One region of the Thalassotalea coralli genome, then DNA from elsewhere that is predicted to be linked to it. Evidence: predicted binding sites of a transcription regulator. Region 1 holds the regulator's gene; the other holds the start of a gene.

Evidence for each region. Region 1 encodes sigma-54, which starts transcription at its own class of promoters, with help from an activator protein. Its sites were predicted from a motif close to GTTGGCACGNNNNTNGNNT; they were not measured.
Region 2: a site for sigma-54 is predicted at 3,867-3,885, ahead of glnA (glutamate--ammonia ligase). Genes of this name have one in related genera too.

The regions. Positions count from the first base shown of each region.
Region 1 covers NZ_JBVVBK010000007.1:285,308-292,666, forward strand. Annotated here, with positions in the region: gene mgtE (magnesium transporter) at 1-1,278, opposite strand, end outside; gene ACOB80_RS17880 (HPr family phosphocarrier protein) at 1,562-1,834, opposite strand; gene rapZ (RNase adapter RapZ) at 1,849-2,703, opposite strand; gene ptsN (PTS IIA-like nitrogen regulatory protein PtsN) at 2,719-3,174, opposite strand; gene hpf (ribosome hibernation promoting factor) at 3,186-3,473, opposite strand; gene ACOB80_RS17900 (RNA polymerase factor sigma-54) at 3,498-4,997, opposite strand; gene lptB (LPS export ABC transporter ATP-binding protein) at 5,058-5,786, opposite strand; gene lptA (lipopolysaccharide transport periplasmic protein LptA) at 5,783-6,307, opposite strand; gene lptC (LPS export ABC transporter periplasmic protein LptC) at 6,273-6,839, opposite strand; gene kdsC (3-deoxy-manno-octulosonate-8-phosphatase KdsC) at 6,836-7,359, opposite strand, start outside.
Region 2 covers NZ_JBVVBK010000004.1:2,601-9,959, forward strand. Annotated here, with positions in the region: gene glnG (nitrogen regulation protein NR(I)) at 1-583, opposite strand, end outside; gene glnL (nitrogen regulation protein NR(II)) at 580-1,668, opposite strand; gene ACOB80_RS11010 (DUF4124 domain-containing protein) at 1,745-2,269, opposite strand; gene glnA (glutamate--ammonia ligase) at 2,381-3,787, opposite strand; gene typA (translational GTPase TypA) at 4,109-5,932, shown strand; gene ACOB80_RS11025 (hypothetical protein) at 6,304-6,483, shown strand; gene ACOB80_RS11030 (hypothetical protein) at 6,523-6,699, shown strand; gene ACOB80_RS11035 (DUF2959 domain-containing protein) at 6,708-7,359, opposite strand, start outside.

The DNA.
Region 1 (7,359 bases):
CGCGAGCGCTGGGTCAATATTCATTCGTTTAAGCATTAACGGAATAACCACACCAGCTACACCAGCAGCCGTCATATTCATCAACATGGCAAAGGCTATGATGCTACCTAAGGTGACGTCTTGTTTCCAAATACCCACAACAAGCCCTATCAGTAGCGCCCAAATAATGCCATTTAAGAAGCCGATAGCGAGTTCTTTATAAAGTAAAATTTTCGAGTTACTTTCACCAACATGGCCCAAAGCAATACCACGAATAACCAGGGTAAGTGTTTGGTTACCTGCAACGCCGCCCATACTTGGCACTAAGGTATTTAAGATCGCCAGAATGGCTAACTGGCTTAAGATGTCTTCGAACATCGCTGATACAGCTACAGCGAATAAAGCGGTAATTAAGTTTACACCCAGCCAGATAGAGCGCTGTTGTGTACTTTTAACAACAGGGGCAAAGGTATCGGCTTCGTCATCTAGACCCGCCATACTCATCATCGAGTGTTCTGCTTCTTCACGGATGATATCAACGATATCATCGACCGTAATACGACCTACTAGGCGGCCTTCTTCATCGATAACTGGGGCAGAGAACCAGTCAAATCGTTCGAACAGCTGAGCAACTTCTGTCTCAGGCATATCAACGGTGACAGCTTCAACTTCGGCATCGATAAGGTTTGAAACTGTAGTTTCAGGCTTCGCTGTGACAATTGCTTGTAGTGAAATAGCGCCGATAAAGCGGTCTTTTCTGTCTACAACATAGAAGGAGTCAGTTGACTCAGGCAATTCGCCTTTTAATCTTAAATAGCGTAAAACCACATCCACCGTTACGTCAGGGCGGATAGTGATAGTATCGGTATTCATGATACCGCCAGCGGTATCTTCTTCGTAAGCAAGTGCCTGCTCTACGCGACTCCTGTCTTGCGAGTCCATGGAGCTAAGTACTTCACGATAAACGCTATCAGGTAGCGTTCTTAATACTTCTGCGAGGTCATCTACATCCATGCCTTCAGCAACTTCGGCAAGCTTTTCCGGCCGGATGTTTTTTAAGATGCCTTTACGAACTTCTTCATTAAGCTCTTCGAGGACTTCACCGTGATGATCTGGGTCGATAAGTTGCCACAGTACGGTACGTGTTTTCGTTGGAGATGATTCGAGTAGTAGTGCCAAGTCATATGCAGGCATGTTCTGCATTAACTTGCGCACATAGACAAACATACCGCTACCAAGTGCTTCGTTAACTTGCTGCAGCTTTTGTTGACTATAATCTTGTTCTGACAATTCCGGCATCTTGTTGTCCTATGCCTTCATACCAATTGAGGTAAATATCTACTTCAATCAGTATCACTACACGAATATTGAATAATCTTTGAAAAAGGTGACACTTTTACTATCAAACGTTATTTTTTCTTGATGAAAATAACTGGTTCACCAATGCAGGTTAAACAGTAAATACTGCGTTACCAACTACAATAGTTTATCTCAACTATCTGGTTTTATCAGCTTTTTTCTTGATGCTAGCGAATTTAACCGCGTAACTTAGTGGATAGGGGAATGGTAAAGTTATTGAAAATTACTGTTCTTCATCGAAATTGTCAGTAAAAAGCTTGTTTATGGCAAACATCGCTTGTTCTGCATCTTTTCCGCTGGCGTGAACTTTTACTGTTTTTCCTTGGCTTCCTGCTAATAACATTAATCCCATCACGCTATTAGCATCTGCCGTGTTTTCTTCTAGCTCGATTTGAATATCTGCCGTAAATTGCTGGCACAGTTGAGCAAGCTTAGTCGCCGCTCGGGCATGAAGCCCAAGTTTATTGGTGATTAAGATATCTTTCGAGATGGTCATTAATGCACGAGCCTTTACGTTGACGCAACGTTTAAGTCTCGGTGTCGAGCTTGCACGTCTGCGCGTTCTTTTTTCAGGTTATTTGTGAGTAATTCCGCAATGTATACGGATCTGTGTTTTCCGCCAGTACAGCCAATAGCAATAGTAATATAGCTGCGGTTATTGCGCTCTAGGTGAGGTAACCAGGTCATCATAAAGCTGTTAATTTGCCAAACAAATTTAGTGACAATTGGCTGGCTTGCAAGAAAGTCGATTACAGGTTGATCTAGTCCGGTATAAGGCTTTAAGTCTTTTTCCCAAAATGGGTTAGGTAAGAAGCGAGCGTCGAAAACAAAGTCAGCGTCTTTCGGCACACCATGTTTAAACCCAAAAGATTCAAATACCACTACCATATTGCCAGTGGTTTTACCCAAAATACGTTCACGAATAAGATCAGCAAGCTGGTGAGGGGTTAACTGGCTAGTATTAATGTATAAGTTAGCGCGTGATGAAATAGGCTCTAATAGCTTTTTCTCAAGAGAAATTGCCTGATCTAACGCGATGTTTTGCTTGATAAGCGGATGCAAACGTCTGGTTTCACTAAAGCGTTTTATCAGGTCGTTATCGTCAGCGTCTAAGTAAACAATACTTAATTCTACTGCGCTTGGTAAGTAGTCGATAATTTCAGAAACATCAGACGGGTCATCAGGTAAATTTCGAACATCCAAACTCACCGCAACGGTTTCGTAATCATTGATTACCGTATGCGTAAGTGCTGGTAGCAAGTTAACAGGAATGTTATCAACACAGTAATATCCTAAATCTTCAAGTACACGAAGGGCTACTGTCTTGCCCGAGCCAGAACGTCCGCTGACGATGGTGAGTTTCATGTTGTAATTCCGTTTTTATTGTTCGGCTTGTGTTATAAATTGAAAGAGTGCTTTATCGCTGTCACATTTTCGCACTTGTTTGACGACTTTTTTATTACCAAATAATTTTGCGATACTTTGTAATGTTGAAAGGTGTTCCTGACATTGCTGCTCGGGAACAAATAAGGCGACAAAAATATCAACAGGGCGGTTATCTATCGCGTCAAATTCAATAGGGTGTTCAGTTGTTGCTACCACTAACATCACTTTTTCACTATCAGCTAACCGGCCATGAGGAATGGCAATACCGTTGCCGATACCCGTTGAGCCCATTTTTTCACGCTGCATTAAACTTTCAAGTAAGGTGTAGGTATTCATTTCAACTGCATTTTCTGCAGCTTTTTCACAAATGATTTCTAGGATTCTTTTTTTACTAGTAGCAGGAACTGCACATAAAGTGCAGTTCTCTGTCATGATGTCGGATATTTTCATTGAAGTTGAAACTAGTGTTGGCTTATTTTGCCTTTATATTTGAGGATTTGTTTATCGAGTTTGTTCACTAAAGAATCAATAGAAGCATACATGTCTTCATTCTGTGCTTTGGCGTGAACTTCGGTACCGTTTAAATGAACAGTTGCTTCCGCAATTTGGTTGAGCTTCTCTACGGTAAGTACTACATAGACATTGTTGATGTGATCAAAATGTCGCTCAAGCTTTGCAAACTTTTTATTAACGCTATCGCGCATAGGTTCAGTGATTTCTACATGGTGTCCAGCAAGATTAATTTGCATAAGCTCTCATCCTTCTTTCAAGGTTTACAGTAAACTTTTACGCTGATTAGACGGTGGAATGCCTAGAGACTCTCTATATTTGGCTATGGTCCGTCTTGCAACGTTTATGCCCTGCTCAGCTAACAACTCAGCCATTTTACTATCGCTCAGTGGTTTCGCTGGCACTTCTGCTGCGACCAGCTTTTTAATTAAAGCTCTGATCGCAGTGGAAGAACACTCTCCGCCATTTTCCGTACTCACATGGCTAGAGAAGAAATATTTTAGTTCAAATATCCCGCGTGGGGTGTGCATGTATTTTTGTGTGGTTACACGTGAAATCGTAGATTCATGCATATCTACAGCTTCGGCAATGTCGTTAAGAACCATTGGGCGCATAGCTTCTGGGCCATGCTCAAAGAACCCTTGTTGGCGCTGAACAATGCAGTTACTTACTTTTAATAGTGTATCGTTACGGCTTTCTAAGCTCTTGATAAACCATTTGGCTTCTTGCAAATTAGAACGAATAAATTGGCTATCGTTAGAATTTTTCATCGAACGCGCCATAGAAGCATATTGTTGGTTTACTGAAAGGCGAGGCGCAGTATCTGGATTTAGTTCAACCACCCAACGACCATTTTTCTTTTCAACAGATACATCAGGAATAATGTATTGCTCTTCTTGTTTGATCACTGAGTCGCCCGGTCTAGGATCTAGTGACTGGATCAAACGAATAATTTCGCGTAATTGGTCTTCTTTCAAGCGTGTCTTACGCATGATGGTGCGATAGTCACGGTTACCTAGTAAGTCAATGTGCTCGCCAATGATTAGCTTGGCTTCTTCTAGCCAAGGCGTATCTTTATCAAATTGGTTTAATTGAATAATTAGACACTCAGGAATAGAGCGGGCACCGACACCAACTGGATCGAATACGTTGATGCGCTTAAGCACAGCTTCTACTTCATCCAATTCAACATCTTCTAAGCCAAGAGATTCTAAAATATCTTCGGTGGTTACCGTTAAATAACCGGCATCGTCAATAGCGTCGATAATTGCCATTGCGATGGCTTCGTCGGTCTCAGTAAATGGTGTTAATTCCATTTGCCAGCGAAGGTGATCTTGAATGGAGTCTGTGGTTTCACCTTGATAAACAAAATCTTCTGAAGGAGCAGCGGCACCTGTATTTGATACGCCTGCACTGAAACTTTCATCCCAAGTGGTGTCTATATTCAGCTCTTCTGGAATATCAGACTTATCCATTGCTTCTGTTGTGCTGATTTCATCAATGGTTGGCGAGGCGTCTTCAGAGCCATCATTCGCCGTAGGCGTTTCCGTTGTTTCAGAAAAAGCTTGTTCTAAATTATCAGGCTGAGATTCTTGGTTAGCGGAAGCTGCTTCGTCAACTTCTAATAAAGGATTGCTTTCAAGCGCTTCTTGAATTTCTTGTTGTAGATCCAACGTTGACAGCTGCAACAATTTTATCGCTTGTTGCAACTGAGGTGTCATAGTCAGTTGTTGTCCAATACGGAGTTGAAGACTAGGGCGCATTTATCTAATTCTTATCCTTTCCAAGGTTATTGGTTTTGTTTTTTTAACAGCTTATCACAACTATAACGTGAATTGCTCTCCAAGATATACATCTCGTACCTGTTGATTCGCTAAAATTTGATCTGCATTCCCTTGAGCGATTAATTCTCCATGACTGACGATATAAGCATGTTCACACACATCGAGGGTTTCACGTACATTGTGGTCAGTAATTAGAATACCAATTCCCTTGTTCTTTAAGTGTAGAATAATTTTCTTAATATCACCGACAGAAATTGGGTCTACGCCAGCAAAGGGTTCATCTAGCAATATAAATTTAGGATCAGCCGCTAACGCACGAGCAATTTCTACGCGACGACGCTCACCGCCAGATAGGCTCATGCCTGTGTTTTCGGTAATGTGACCGATATTAAATTCTTCAACTAAGTGTTCGAGTTTTTCTTCTCGCTCGATAGCGTTCAGATCTTTACGTGTTTCTAAGATAGCCATAATGTTCTGATAAACAGTTAGCTTTCTAAAAATCGAGGCTTCTTGTGGCAGATAGCCAATGCCTCGACGCGCGCGCTCATGCATAGGCAATAGTGTAAGGTCTTCACCATCTAAGGTGATCTTGCCTTTGTCATTGTTAACAAGGCCAACAATCATGTAAAAGGACGTGGTTTTGCCAGCGCCGTTAGGGCCAAGTAAACCAACAATTTGCCCGGCTTCAACAGATAAGCCAACGTTTTTTACAACTTGGCGGCCTTTATATGATTTAGCTAGATTGCTAGCACTTAACACTGCACTCATTTTTTAAGCTTTTCCAGTTGTTTCGGCTGAAGAGTGGTTTGTACTCGTTCGTTGTCTTTACTATCTGCAAGCACTTGCTCAGTTAGAAGGTTATAGGTAATCACGCTACTTTTTACCATGCTTCCTGCTTGCCTTAATTCTGCATTACCCGAAATGACTATAGTATTTTTTGCCGGCTCGTAAGTAATCTCATTGGCTTGTAAATAAATAGGCGTACCATCTTCTAAAATTTGCTCGAAGGTTGCTGGAGACCCTTTTGCGATATAGGTTTTTGGCTCTGAATCTGGATTTGATAACACTTGAACGAGATCTGCTTTTATTTTTAAGCTGCCTTGTGTAATGACGACATTGTCGATGTAGCTAAATATTTTATTTTTTAGATCGCCAGCAGAACGCGATGCGTCAACGTGTATTTTTTGCTTAAGGTCGTCATCGGCAGCAAAGCCGTTTACTGAAAAAGTCGCACAAAGAATGACTGCCAGTAACCTATTGCGCTTGTTTGAAATAATTCGTTTTATCATGTTTCGTCAACGTTATTTGTTTAGTATTTAAATCGACGATAAGTCCTGCGCCATACATCACAAAATCGGCGCCCTTAAGTTCGATATTCTGTTTGGAACTAATGATGTTGGTACTGAGATCCAGTTCCAAGTCAGTTCCGTGTATTTCTTTAATTATACTGTCTTCGTCGGTAGCTACCAACAAAACATCTTGTTCTAGCTGTACGCGATGATTACCAAATAATGTGCCTTCTTTAGCACTTATTTCCCAAGGCTTGTCACCACTTTTTGGGAACAGAGTATATTTAGGTAGCTCAAAATATGTGACTGCAAGCTCGCTGTAATGTTCCATTTTTAGTGCATCTATCTTATAAGATAACTTGCCACTTTGAGCGAACGCTTTACTGCTTAATTGCTCTGCAACGAAGTCCGGGTTCATCGCATAGTCTTCATTATTTGCTTGTTCTAGGTCTTTTTCAAACCATTCAAAAACGCCGTAAATGGTTACAGCGCAGATGAAAAAGAGTAAAGAAAGAACGTGAGTGCGTGTCATATACTAGCGCCGGTGGCTTGTGATAACGTATTTTGGCTTTGCATCATAATATCACAGGCTTCACGTACGGCACCAAATCCACCTCTATTTGTCGTTACATAATGTGCTATTTTCAAAATAGCGGGATGGGCGTCATTAACTGCGATACTTAAACCAACATAATCCATACAAGCAAAGTCTGGCATATCGTCACCAATATAGGCAACGTGTTCTGGCGCTAAACCTTCTGCCGCTAATAACTCTTTTAGAACGGGTAATTTGTCTTCTTTACCTTGAATAATGTGTTTAACATTAAGTGCTGTCATGCGGGTATTGACAATATTTGAATTTCGGCCGGTTATCACGGCTAAATCAACGCCACTTGCTGCTAACGCTTTTACGCCATAACCATCCTTCGTGTGGAAAGCTTTTAGCTCTTCACCGTCGTTACCTAGATATATTCTACCGTCGGAAAAAACGCCATCTATGTCACAAACAAAGAGCTTTATCTGAGAAAATTTCTGATAAACACTATCGTCAA
Region 2 (7,359 bases), on a different contig from region 1:
GTATAAAAGACTCTTTAGCTCGTGGGCTATGTAGGTGCAGTGCATGTGCAACTAACTCTTTACCTGTGCCTGATTCACCATTAATTAATACACTGATACTTGAACGTGAAAGCCTGCCTATGGCTCTAAACACTTCTTGCATTGCAGGAGCTTCACCAATTATTCCAGCAGCTATCTGACCGGTTTCTTGGTTGGTCGAATTAGCTTTTAGTTCTTGAGCATGAGCAAGTGCTCTTTTAGAAAGGCTTATTGCTTCATCAATATCAAATGGCTTTGGTAGGTACTCAAAAGCACCGCCTTGATAGGCGTTTACGGCACTATCTAAATCCGAGTGAGCAGTCATAATGATCACGGGTAGATCGGGAAAGCGTTGGTTAATTTCATTAAGCAAAGCCATTCCGTCTATTTCAGGCATGCGTATATCAGAAATAATAACTTCTGGTTGGCTGTGATCTAAGGCAATAAGTAAGTTGTTCGCATTATCAAAAGATGCTACCGATATTCCAGCATTTTGTAACGCCCTTTCAAGCACCCAGCGAATGGAACTATCATCGTCTACTATCCAAACTTGTTCTGTGATCATAGATTACTCTCTTCGCTAATGGGTAATAAAATGGTGAATTCGGTATGGCCTGGCCTGCTAATGCAGGTTAACTTGCCTTGATGTTGGTGAACAAGAGTCTGAGCAATGGATAATCCAATTCCGGTGCCATTAGAACGCCCGGATACCATTGGGTAAAACAAGGTTTCTTTGATACTTTCTGGGATACCCGGCCCATTATCAATAATAGAAATCTGAGCGCAAAGCTTGATGCGTTTACCATTTATCGTTTTATTGCTTGCTGCTCTTGTTTTAAAGCAAATCGTACCGTGTTCATTCAATACTTGCTTGGCGTTATTGACTATATTCAATATAACTTGATGGATTTTATCTTCGTCGTAATTTAGATCTGGAATAGATGGATCATAGTCTTTGGTTAAGTTAATTTCTTTACCATCTTCATATTCGGTCAATCGAAGGACCTTTTCTATTACAACGTGAATATTTTGGTGACTAAAGTTAGGCAGTTGATTCGGGCCTAACAGGCGGTCTACGAGCGTTGTTAGTCTGTCTGCTTGCTCGATAATCATCTCAGTATATTCTTGCTGTTGAGATGTAATTTCTCGGTGCAGTAGCTGGGCGGCACCTCTTAACCCTCCTAAAGGGTTCTTGATTTCGTGAGCTAAACCTCTTATCAGATCTCGGGCCGATTCCCATTGCTGCTGTTGAAACGCTTCGGCGCTGATTTGCTTTTGTTGATCTATTTGTTTTAGTTCAAGCAGAATATGGGGCGCGCCATCTAACTCTATTGCAGAAGCGGTAATTTCTACCGAAACATGATGCTGTTGATAGATTTCAATCGAGACATCACTGTCGCTGAATTCTTGTCCTGAAGTTAACAGTTGCTCCAATCTGTCTTTATTGATTGGAGAGTTGTAAAACACTTCTTGTAAAGGTCTGCCAATCAACCGCCTTGCACTTTTTAATAACAATGCTTCTGTTGCAGGGTTGGCATATTGAATCAACAACGTGGAGTTGAGCACGATGACAGCCGTTACCATGTGATTAGGTAAATTCTGTTGGTAGTACAATAAATTGTTCTGGTTATTTGGATTCAAAGACGACATTTAACACCTTGCACTAATATGGTGCATCATGTCGATAGTGTAGCGACTAATTATGATTATTGCACAAGTTTATTGCTTAATTAGCGCGGTTTACCGTTGCACGATGCATATAAAACGTAACCGGTGTTGAAGATGCAATTACCTTGCCTTTATCGTCGATTAACTCTAGTTTTATTTGGTGCTCGCCACGATCAACGTTAGAAAGCCTAAACTGGGCGAAAGTTTGTGGTTTTTTATATGGTTGATTATCTAGTAAAAGCCGTATTTTGTACCCTTGTTTGAATAAAGGTTTTATTCGACCTTGCACCAAAACTGAGCCGGTATTATCTCTAATGGTTTGGTTTGCTTCAGGTTGGGTTATAGAGACCTCAAATTTATCTTCGATAACTTTGGGGTTGATATCTAAAATTGAAGTGTCAATGTTAGAGGAGATAACATTTTTTTCTTTGACTTGTACTTCTTCAGCTCCCGGTCTAGGCGTGTCGGAATAAACAACTTTTCCGTTTTCATCAACCCAAACGTAAATTTTAGTGGAGCTGGCAAGGCTGCTGAGAGTCGTTAACAATAAGCACAGTCCTAGTATAACTGACACTAATTTCATCACCTATTGCTACCTCCATATCCGCGCCTATGTTCATAATTTATAGGAAATTTCAGAAATTAGCCATAAAAAAAGCTCACCGAAGTGAGCTTTTTTTGAGCAAGTTGGTTATTAAACGCTGTAGTACATTTGGAACTCAACTGGGTGAGTTGTCATGTTAAGTGTTTCAACTTCTTCGCGTTTTAAGCCAATGTATGCGTCAATCATGTCGCTATCCATTACGCCGCCAGCCATTAAGAATTCTTTGTCAGCTTCAAGTGCATCTAATGCTTCTTCAAGTGATGCTGCAACTTGTGGAATTGCTGCTGCTTCTTCTGCAGGTAAGTCATATAAATCTTTATCCATTGCATCGCCAGGGTGGATCTTGTTTTTGATACCGTCAAGACCAGCCATTAACATTGCTGAGAATGCTAAGTATGGGTTTGCTGTTGGATCAGGGAAGCGAACTTCGATACGACGTGCCTTCGGTGAAGGGACAACAGGGATACGAATTGACGCTGAACGGTTACGTGCAGAGTATGCAAGCATTACCGGTGCTTCGAAACCTGGAACTAAACGCTTGTATGAGTTAGTTGAAGCGTTAGTGAAAGCGTTCAATGCTTTAGCATGCTTGATGATACCACCAATGTAGTAAAGCGCTGTTTCAGATAATCCGCCGTATTTGTCACCAGCAAATAAGTTAACACCATCTTTTGCTAAAGATTGGTGAACGTGCATACCAGTACCGTTGTCACCAACTAATGGCTTAGGCATAAATGTTGCTGTTTTACCGTAAGCATGAGCAACATTGTGAACAACATACTTGTAAATTTGAACTTCGTCAGCTTTTAATACCATAGTGTTAAAACGACATGCGATTTCGTTTTGACCACATGTTGCAACTTCATGGTGATGCGCTTCAACAACTAAGCCCATTTCTTCCATAACTAAACACATTGCTGAACGTAAATCTTGAGAAGAATCTACTGGAGCAACCGGGAAGTAACCGCCTTTAACGCCAGGACGGTGACCGTGGTTACCATCTTCGTAATCTGTAGCGCCGTTCCAAGCAGCTTCTTTATCATCAATTTTGTACATTGAACCAGACATATCAGTGTGGAATTTAACGTCATCAAATACGAAAAACTCAGGCTCAGGACCAATTAATACCGTATCAGCGATACCTGTAGAGCGCATGTACTCTTCAGCGCGTTTCGCTACAGAGCGAGGGTCACGGCTGTAACCTTGCATTGTAGTAGGTTCGATAATGTCACAACGGATATTAAGGGTTACTTCTTCTGTGAACGGGTCTAAAACAGCTGTAGAAGCATCTGGCATCAATACCATGTCAGACTCGTTAATACCTTTCCAGCCTGCAATTGAAGAACCATCGAACATTTTTCCTTCTTCGAAAAAATCTTCATCTACTTGGTGATGAGGAAGAGAAACGTGTTGCTCTTTACCTTTTGAATCAGTGAATCGTAAATCAACGAACTTAACATCGTTTTCTTTGATTAAATCTAAAACTGCTTGTGACATTGATTGTCTCCGGTAATGTTGTGACAAAATAGGGCAATTAACTATTATAGTGCTAAGTCAAATTGCATTTGCTGTTGTTAAGCTAATAGCGTGCCAAAGTGTAAACTCAATAAAAACAAGGGTGTAGCTTTTATTGTTTTGTTTGGCTGCACCAAGTTGGTGCGGTCAATGTTTTAAATTGGTGCAATAGCAACGTATTAGCAGTGTATGAGATAAATGCCGGTTTCGCCAATGAACAAAAATAATTTGTCATTGCCTTTTATTTGTAACGCTGACTCCTGTACAATACGCGCCCAATTATATCCTAATGAGCGCCAAACCGTGTTAGATAAACTTCGTAATATTGCAATTATTGCCCACGTTGACCATGGTAAAACTACCTTGGTTGATAAACTTCTCGATCAGTCGGGAACTTTAGATGCTAGAACCGATCTTGAAGATCGTGTGATGGATTCAAACGATATCGAGAAAGAGCGCGGTATCACTATCTTAGCGAAAAACACAGCGATTAATTGGAACGACTATCGTGTAAACATCGTAGATACTCCTGGTCACGCGGATTTCGGTGGTGAAGTTGAGCGTGTAATGTCAATGGTTGATTCGGTACTGTTGATTGTTGACGCGCAAGAAGGGCCTATGCCTCAAACACGCTTTGTAACGCAAAAAGCATTTGCTCAAGGTTTGAAGCCTATCGTTGTTATCAACAAAATTGATAAACCTGGTGCTCGCCCTGAGTGGGTAATGGATCAAGTATTCGATCTATTTGATAATTTAGGTGCAACAGATGACCAGTTAGATTTCCAAGTAGTATACGCGTCGGCTATTAACGGTTGGGCATCATTGGAAGAAGGTGAAGAGGGGACAGATATGACACCTCTTTTCCAAACGATTGTTGATCAAGTTCCTGCACCAGACGCAGATCCTGATGGCGCATTTCAAATGCAAATATCTCAGCTGGATTATAGCTCTTACCTTGGTGTAATTGGTGTAGGCCGAATTACACGTGGTACCGTTAAGCCTAACCAGCAAGTAACAGTACAAGGCTCTAGAGGCAAGTTGCATAACGGCAAAGTAGGCAAAGTTTTTGGTTATTTAGGCCTAGAACGTCACGAAGTTGATCAAGCACAAGCTGGTGACATTATCGCAATTACAGGTCTTGGTGAGTTGAAGATTTCGGACACAATTTGTTGTCCAAATGAAGTTGCTCCTCTTCCACCACTATCTGTGGATGAGCCAACTGTGACTATGACTTTCCAAGTTAATACCTCTCCATTTTCAGGTCAAGAAGGTAAATACGTAACATCTCGTAATATTAAAGATCGCTTAGACCAAGAATTAATCCATAATGTTGCATTACGTGTTGAGCAGCTAGATGACCCAGATAAGTTTAAAGTTTCAGGTCGTGGTGAGCTTCATTTAGGTATCCTAATTGAAAATATGCGTCGTGAAGGTTATGAATTAGCTGTTTCTCGTCCAGAAGTAATCATGCGTGAAGTTGATGGCCAAATTGAAGAACCATATGAGACGGTAACCGTTGATGTTGAAGAAGAACATCAAGGGTCTATCATGGAAAAAATGGGTCTTCGTAAAGCGGAACTGACTGATATGGCACCAGATGGAAAAGGCCGTATTCGTATGGACTTCATCATGCCAAGTCGTGGCTTAATTGGCTTCCAAACTGAGTTTATGACCTTAACCTCAGGTTCAGGGTTAATTTACCATACGTTTTTACAATACGGTCCGCACAAAGGCGGTGATATTGGCCAACGTTTAAACGGTGTATTGATCGCAAACGCACAAGGTAAAGCATTAACCAACGCTTTATTTAACTTACAAGAGCGTGGCCGTTTAATGATTGGTCATGGTGTTGAAGTTTATGAAGGAATGATCATTGGTATTCATAGCCGTGATAACGACTTAACAGTTAATGCGCTTAAAGGTAAGCAGTTAACTAACGTTCGAGCTTCGGGAACTGATGACGCACAAGTACTGACTCCACCAATTCAAATGACGCTAGAGCAAGCATTAGAATTTATTGATGACGATGAATTAGTAGAAGTAACCCCTGAGAATATCCGTATTCGTAAAAAGTGGTTAAAGGAATCGGATCGTAAACGCGAAAGCCGTGCTGCGAAGAAAAGCTAAAGAATTATTCTGACGAAAATTCTCACATTTAATCTGTAGAAAAAGGCCGCATTAGTCATGCGGCCTTTTTTATTTCAAAAAACAATTGAAACGTTAAGTAATCCAAATCAAAAGAATGTGTAAGACATGTCTCACAGTACTGTAGGTGATTAGACAAAAACAATGAGGTAATTTAGTAAGTCGCGCTATAACTATATGATTTTTAAAATAATTTTTTATTTGTTTCTTTTGTGTTAACTAACGGGAATTAACATCGCTTTACATTTTCTGACTAGATGGAAAGGTTTTCCTTGCTACACTTTAATACAGCTAAGTTGGTTTGATTGTATTTTTTTGAGTGATGGAGTCTTAGCAAAATGGGAGATTTAAATATGGAACCAGGTAAAGTTAGCCGATTGAACACCCTATTTGAAAAGATGGTAGCAGATAATGTCAACGTTATTGAAAGAAAAGAGCTCGCGATGCTATATCAAGAGTTTATCAATGACGGTCGAGATTCTAGTCATTTCCGTACTAACAAAACTCAGTACAAACGCGCTGTCGTCAACTAATTTTAGCTGTAGTATTTCTATCATCAAAAGGAATTGAATATGTCTCCTGAACAACTTAAAACACTTCAACGTCTAAGTGAACTCTTTGAAGCTGGATTAGCTGGACCAGAGCAAATTAAACAGTTGTCTGAATTGTTGGCCAATATAAATCAGCATCAGGAGTCCAATGAAAGTAAGCTTCACCAACTGCTAGCGCAGCCTACTTCCGTTGGTTAACAGTTAAATTACTCGCTCTTTAGCGTAGAAAGAAACTGTTGTGACTCTTCAATTGACTTGTTCATTTGGCTAATCAATAAGTCTACATCAGATTTAATCGACTGATATTCCCCTTTAAGTGCGCCAATCGCTTTAGCATTAAGGTTGTGCTTGAGAAAAAGCATATTGTCTTTTAAGGCAGCCAATACCGGTGTCATTTTATCTCTAGCGTTGTGCATAGCTCTAATAACAGAGTTATACTTTAATTCAGTTTCCCTTAATTGCTGTTTGCTTTGTCGCTTTAACGATGCGTTTGAGTATTGCTCAATCTCTTCAGCCCATTCGTCAAACAATGCTTGTGCGACATCCTCAATTGCTTCGATACGTTTAGACACTTCTTCAGCTGAGGCTTGGCTAGACTCAAATCTATCCTTACTTTTTTCGTACTGAGATTGAAGCTCTCCACCGTCGATAGAAATTAAACTAGTATATTGCTCTAAAGCGTCTTTAAACTCTTGTTTAGCTTCTTCTTGTGACTCTGTGGCTGACTCAACGCGGTCGATCAAAATGTCTCTTTTATGAGAGCCTACTTTTTCCATTGCCGCGTAATAGGCCGACTGACATGCTGATAATGTCAATGCCAATAAGAGAGTGCCCCAAATGGCATAAAATCGATTAGTC